DNA from 3 places in the Arthrobacter sp. RT-1 genome. Region 1 is predicted to be linked to each of the others. Evidence: riboswitches for the same ligand, from Rfam matches in the RefSeq annotation. Region 1 holds a riboswitch; each other region holds the start of a gene.
What was found. Region 1 has a riboswitch for thiamine pyrophosphate ahead of thiO (glycine oxidase ThiO). Riboswitches for the same ligand answer to the same signal wherever they lie in the genome.
Positions count from the first base shown of each region.

Region 2: another riboswitch for thiamine pyrophosphate. It lies ahead of DXK94_RS01705 (ECF transporter S component); the one in region 1 lies ahead of thiO (glycine oxidase ThiO).
Region 3: another riboswitch for thiamine pyrophosphate. It lies ahead of thiD (bifunctional hydroxymethylpyrimidine kinase/phosphomethylpyrimidine kinase); the one in region 1 lies ahead of thiO (glycine oxidase ThiO).

Region 1 is NZ_QRGQ01000012.1:167,552-169,742, forward strand. It holds gene thiO (glycine oxidase ThiO) at 1-1,212, opposite strand, end outside; TPP riboswitch at 1,205-1,323, opposite strand; gene thiE (thiamine phosphate synthase) at 1,351-2,085, shown strand; gene DXK94_RS11890 (RNB domain-containing ribonuclease) at 2,164-2,191, shown strand, end outside.
Region 2 is NZ_QRGQ01000002.1:69,702-71,892, forward strand. It holds gene DXK94_RS01695 (hypothetical protein) at 1-69, opposite strand, end outside; gene DXK94_RS01700 (heme-degrading domain-containing protein) at 66-617, opposite strand; TPP riboswitch at 704-843, shown strand; gene DXK94_RS01705 (ECF transporter S component) at 901-1,524, shown strand; gene DXK94_RS01710 (ABC transporter ATP-binding protein) at 1,524-2,191, shown strand, end outside.
Region 3 is NZ_QRGQ01000024.1:269,211-271,401, forward strand. It holds gene DXK94_RS16945 (Rne/Rng family ribonuclease) at 1-650, shown strand, start outside; TPP riboswitch at 802-899, shown strand; gene thiD (bifunctional hydroxymethylpyrimidine kinase/phosphomethylpyrimidine kinase) at 889-2,191, shown strand, end outside.

The sequences.
Region 1 (2,191 bases):
TGCGGGGGCCAGGAGGACGCCGTGCCGGAAGAATCCGGTGGCAATGATCAGTCCCGCAACGTGTGCGGATTCCCCGGTTGCCGGATCGCCGGCCAGCGGCACCCGGCCCAGCAGCGGGGCGTTGTCCGGGGTGCCGGGCCGCGCCCGTGCCGTGCATTCCAGCAGCTCGAGTTCGGCGACGGCGGGCACCAGGACCTGGGCGTCGCGGAGGAGCTGGTAGACCCCGCCTGCCGATACGGCGCCCGCTGTAGCGCGGGCACCGGCCGCCGGTGCGTTATGTGTCGCGGCAAGGGCGTCCTCACGCTGGGTGGCTCCGATCACTACCGTCCCGTCCTGCCGCGGGACGATATACACGGGGACGCCGTGGACCAGCCCGCGGACGGTTGAGGTTACGAGCGGCTGGAGCTGCCGGGGCACTGCCAGGCGCAGGATATCCCCATACACCGGCCGCAGCGCGAGCTGCAGGCCGTCGGGCAGGCCCGCCAGGGCTGCGGCATCCAGGCCGTTGGCAACGATCGTTTCGCGGGCCAGGACCGTGCCGCCGCCTGCGAGCAGGGCCCCGGCCACTGCCCCGTCCGCCCAGACCAGCCCGGCGGCCCGGTCCGGCACGGCGTAGCCGTCGATGGCCCCCGCCACGTCTGTTCCATTACTTTCGACGGCGGAGCCATGCGCGGCGAGCGCGCGCCGCAGGCAGGACACCAGGCGCCGGGGATCCACCTGGTGGTCCGCGGGAGTGTCCAGTGCGCAGGCGATGGCAGGGCTGAGCAGCGGTTCCCGGCGTCGGGCCTCCCTGACAGTCAACGGCTCCACGGACAGGCCGCTGGCCTGCTGCACCCCGCGCAAATCCATCAGGGCGCGGCGGTCGGCAGCATCGGCACCCACGGCGAGCGTCGGCGTCGTGAGGTACCCGGGACTTTCGCCGGAAGCGGCGGCCAGTTCCGCGGCAAAGCCCGGCCACCGGGCGGAGGAGGCAAGCATGAGCTCCAGGAGGTCCTCCTCCTGATAGTGCAGCTCGCTCACCGGGGCCAGCATTCCGGCGGCCGCCCAGCTGGCCCCGGCTCCGGGCGCGTCATCGATCAGCACGACAGACCGGCCGGAACGCCTCGCCTCCCAGGCGATGGCATGCCCAACCACTCCGCCGCCGATAACGGCCACGTCGGCACGGATGGTGCCGGAGGGAGCCCCGGGCGGGACAACGTTTGGGGTGCTCATGTGTCTCCTTCCCTACGCCGGCATTAACCGGATCAGGTCAAGCGGTCGGCTCTGACGCCCTCTCAGCCCGGCGCTTTATGACAGCTGCCGCGGGCTCCCGCAGTACGAGGCCAGTGTAGAGGAACTAGGCTTGCAGCCATGAATGTGTCCCAGTCCCCTGCCCCCGCTGCCGCAGTCCCCGCCGCCGATGCCTTTACCCATGCCGAAGGTACTGCCGGCCTGAACAGCGCCCGCCTTTACCTCTGCACGGATGCCCGCCGGGACCGCGGGGACTTCGGGCAGTTCGTGGATGCTGCCTTTGCCGGCGGCGTGGACATCATCCAGTTGCGGGACAAGGCCATCGAGGCGGCCGAGGAGCTGGAGCTGCTGGCGGTTTTGAAGGAAGCGGCGCAGCGCCATGGCCGGCTGTGGGCTGTGAATGACCGGGCGGACATCGCCGTGTTGTCCGGTGCGCCGGTGTTCCACATCGGTCAGAAGGACCTTCCGTTGGATGCAGCCCGCACCCTGCTCAACGGCAACGCCGCCATCGGGCTCTCCAGCCATGCCCCGGGGCAGGTGGACGCCGCCCTCGCTGCCGCAGCCGGACCGTCCGCGCTTGACTACTTCTGCGTCGGACCGGTCTGGGCCACGCCCACCAAACCCGGCAGGGCCGCCGTCGGGCTGGACCTGGTGAAGTACGCCGCCGAAGCCTCAGCCGAGGCCGGGAGCGGGGTGCCCTGGTTTGCCATCGGCGGCATCGACCACTCCAATGTGGACCAGGTTGTGGAAGCAGGAGCGAGCCGGATCGTTGTGGTGCGTGCCATCACGGAAGCCGATGACCCTGCCGCCGCTGCCGCCGCCCTTCTCGCTGCCTTGGACGGGGCCACACCCTAAAGCCGCCGCAACACGGCGCAGCCCCGTGCGGCGTCAGTGCCATGCAAAATCGGGGTTCTTCGGGCTAGGCTGATTTTCGTGTCACATCATCGGCTGGCTCCCAACG
Region 2 (2,191 bases), on a different contig from region 1:
GAAGATCATCTCGTCCTCGGCTTTGTCCAGTGCCGCCCGGACGGCATTGTCAGCGGCCCTGCCGGTCATGCCGGGCCGTCTGCCCCTGCCGGGCGCAGCACCTCACGCATGGCCTCCACCACCAGGTCATGGTCCTGCATCTGCGGGAGCCCGGAAACGGTGACGGTGGCCACCGCGCCCACACCGGAGACATAGACCGGGAAGGACCCGCCGTGCGCGGCGTACAGGGTTTGGTCGAACCAGCCCTGGTCCTCGATCCGGCCGCCCCGGAGCCGGCCGCGAAGCCCCACCAGCAGCGAGGGAACCTCATACCGGGCGGCGGTGCGCTGCTTCGCCCGGATCCAGTGTTCGTTGTCCGGGGTGGCGCCGGGCAGGGCCACATGGAACAGGACCTGATCGCCCTTGGTGATGTCGATCGCGATGGGCAGGCCACGCTCCTTCCCCAGTTCCACAAGGAGAAGTCCAAGGTTCAGCGAGTCGTCCAGGGAGAAGCCGGGGAACTGGAGCTCATGGATCTCCCCCTCGATGCGGCCGATGAGGGCCTGCAGCGATCCTTCCGGCTGCGCGGCGTCAGAGTCCGGATCGAAGTCGGTCACATGCGGCTGATTAGCAGTCATGGCCCACAATCTACCCCTGTCCCGGTGTAAACTGGACTCCGCCCAGCAGGGCAGTTCTACCCAAGCATCATTCCATTCAGAGCATTACCTAACGACAGGGGAGCGCCGCCGTCGGGCACTGGCCAAAGGCCGGGAACCGGAGGTGGGCGCTGAGAGTGCGGACAGCCGCAGACCCTCGAACCTGATCCGGTTAGTACCGGCGCAAGGGAGTCGAGTTCTCGAAGTCCGGCAACGGCAGTAGCCGCTTGCCGTGCTTTCCCCTCCTGTTTCCCAGGAGGATCACATGAGCACTGCAGCAATCAAGAAGACCACCAGCAAGTCCTGGCGCGTCGTGGACATCGTGGTGGCAGCCCTGATCGCCATCGCCGGCGGCGTCATCTTCTGGGCCTGGTCCCAGGGTGCGGCCGCGGTTTCCGCGCCGATGAACGCCGTTTACCCGCCCCTGACCGGCCTGATCGCCGGCGGCTGGATGATCCCGGCGGTGCTGGGCATGCTCATCATCCGCAAGCCCGGCGCGGCATTGTTCTGCGAAACCGTCGCGGCCACCGGTGAGCTCCTGATGGGATCGCAGTATGGCGCCTCCGTGCTGTTCTCCGGCTTCGTCCAGGGCCTCGGCGCGGAGATCATCTTCGCCATCTTCGTGTACAAAAAGTTCAACCTGCCCGTTTCCCTGCTGGCCGGCGCGGCGGCGGGCCTCTTCTGCGGCCTGAATGACTCCTTCGCGCCGTGGGGCTGGAACATCGCCTACTCGGGCGGCGACAAGCTGGCCTACATCATCTTCACCGCGATTTCCGGAGCGGTCATCGCCGGTGCATTGTCCTGGATCGCCACCCGGGGACTGGCGAAGACCGGGGTGCTGAGCTCCTTCGCCTCGCGCAGGGCCGCCACGGAGCCCGTCCTCTCCTGATGCAGGCACCTTCGCACCAGGCCGGGCCCGGAGCTGTGCGGCCGGCGGCCGTCACGGCCCGCGGCTGGGGGTGGCGGCATGCCGGCCGCCCCAAGCCCGCGGTCCACGGCCTTGACCTCGACATCGCGCCGGGGGAGCGGGTGCTCCTGCTCGGCCCTTCCGGTGCCGGCAAATCCACCCTCCTGCATGCCCTTGCCGGGGTTCTGGGCGACGCGAACGACGACGGCGAGGCGGGCGATTCGGACGAGTCAGGTTCGCTGCTCGTCGACGGCGCGTCCCCCCGCGGGCAGCGCGGCCATGCCGGGCTGATGCAGCAGGACCCCGAAACACAGGTGGTCCTCTCCCGCGTGGGCGACGACGTCGCCTTCGGCGCCGAAAACCTTGCCGTGCCCCGTGATGCCATCTGGACCCGCGTGCACGAGGCGCTTGACGACGTCGGCCTGTCCCACCTGCCGCTGGACCATCCGACGTCGGCCCTGTCCGGCGGCCAAAAGCAGCGCCTCGCGCTGGCGGGCATCCTTGCGATGCGGCCCGGGCTGATCCTTTTGGATGAGCCCACCGCCAACCTGGACCCGGCGGGTGTGCTGGAGGTCCGCGACGCCGTGGCCCGGTGCCTGGACAAGACCGGCGCAACGCTGGTGGTGGTGGAGCACCGGGTGTCGGTCTG
Region 3 (2,191 bases), on a different contig from region 1:
CTGCAGCAGCCCACGCGGCCCACCTGCACGACGATGAGGTTGCGGCTGCCCGCCAGGCACAGCCGGCCCAGCAGGCAGCGCCAGTCGAGGCGGACAAGCACGACGCCGATGCCTCCTCCCGTCCCGCCGCTGTCCTGACGTTCGGCGGCGAGAAGGTTGCCCTGCCCTTCGTCGAGCACGCGGAAGAACAGCAGCCGCAGCCTGCCCTCACCCTGGACCGGCTCGCTGAAGCCTTTGCGCACCTCGGTGAGCCCGCTCCGGCTGCCGAGGCTCCGGCAGAACAGCCGGAAGCTGCGGTTTCGGCACCGGCAGCTTCGGCACCGGCAGCTCCGGCACCGGCAGTTTCGGAACCGGCCAAGTCCGGGCAGCCGTCCGCCGCCGCAACCGTTGAAAAGGACTGGTCGGACCACACCCTGGAGCAGTCACGGCAGCGGAGGCCACGGCGCAACCGCAGCGCCAGCCGTGCCCAGGGGGCTGCCAACGAGACGTCCGTCCAGCACCACGAGAGCGTCCCGGCAGCCAGTGCAGGCCACTCGCATGCCGCGAAGGCGCCGGAACCGGCTGCCGCCTCCGGTGCGGACACTGCAGGCGCCAAGCAGGCCGAGGCTCCGATCATCCTCGGTGTGGGAGTTCCTGCTTCCGAGCTCTGACCGCAGGCAGCACAACAAAAACCCGGATGCCCGGAACCGCCCTCACGGCCGGTTCCGGGCGTCCGGCGTTAACAGTGTTTCGGCCCGGATCAGGTGCCAACAGCAGCGGCACGTCACCTTCGGTGCGGCGGCGGCAAAACGGCTAGGCTGGGGAACCGACACGGGGTGCCGCGCGAAGGGCCGGCTGAGATCCACACCCGTTGAACCTGTCCGGCTAGTACCGGCGAAGGGATGTCTCTTGTCTTCGACTCTTGCACTGCCCGCGGAAGCTCTCCAGTCCACTCCTGTCCTGCCGGATTCCGGCCGGGACCTGCCCCGTGTCCTGTCCATTGCGGGTTCGGACCCCTCCGGTGGAGCAGGCATCCAGGCGGACCTCAAAAGTATTGCCGCGCACGGCGGGTACGGCATGGCCGCCATCACAGCCCTCACCGCACAGAACACCCGCGGCGTGGAAGCTGTCCACGTCCCGCCGGCTTCCTTCCTGGCCAGCCAGCTGGACGCCATCAGTGACGACATCACCATCGACGCCGTGAAAATCGGCATGCTGGGGGACGCCGCCGTCATCGGGGCGGTCCGGGTATGGCTCGAAAAGGTGCGCCCCGCCGTCGTGGTCCTCGACCCGGTGATGGTCGCCACCAGTGGCGACCGGCTGCTGCAGGAATCAGCCGAGGCCGCGCTCCGCGACCTGCTGCCGCTCGCCCATCTCCTCACGCCCAACCTGGCCGAGCTCGCCATGCTGGTGGGCGAAAGCCTGCAGGATTCCTGGGAAGGCGCGCTCGATCAGGGGAAGCGCCTGGCGGCAGCCACCGGGACCACCGTGCTGGTGAAGGGAGGCCACCTGGCCGGGGCCGAATGCCCGGACGCGCTGGTCAACATGAACGGATTGCTGGGAGCAGAAGTCATCCAGGTGCCGGGGGAGCGGGTGGCCACCCCCAACAGTCACGGCACCGGCTGTTCGCTCTCCTCCGCAATGGCGACTGTGCAGGCGCGGCTGGGGGACTGGGAGGCATCGCTGCGGGAAGTGAAGCCCTGGCTGGCAGGCGCGTTGGAAGCCTCCGGCCGCCTGGACGTGGGAACAGGGAACGGGCCGGTCCACCATTTCCACCACCTGCGCCCCGTCCCGCCCGCCGGAGGATTCGCGGCGCGGCTGCGGGCCGAAGCCGACGAGGACCTCAAAGCGATCTACGGGCTGGACTTCATCCGTGGACTGGCCTCCGGAAGCCTCCCCGAAAAGGAGTTTGCCTACTACCTGGCCCAGGACGCCATCTACCTCAACGGCTACTCCCGGGTCCTGGCACGGGCAAGCGCCCTGGCACCCACCGAAATGGAGCAGGTGTTCTGGGCTGCCTCCGCGCGGCAGTGCCTGGAAGTGGAGTCGGAGCTGCACAGGTCCTGGCTGAGCACCCGCCCTGTCCAGGCTGAACTGGGTCCGGTCACCAAGTCCTACGTGGACCACCTGACCGCTGCATCGGCGTCGGGCAGCTATGCAGTGCTCGCGGCCGCCGTCCTTCCCTGCTTCTGGCTGTACGCGGAGGTGGGCA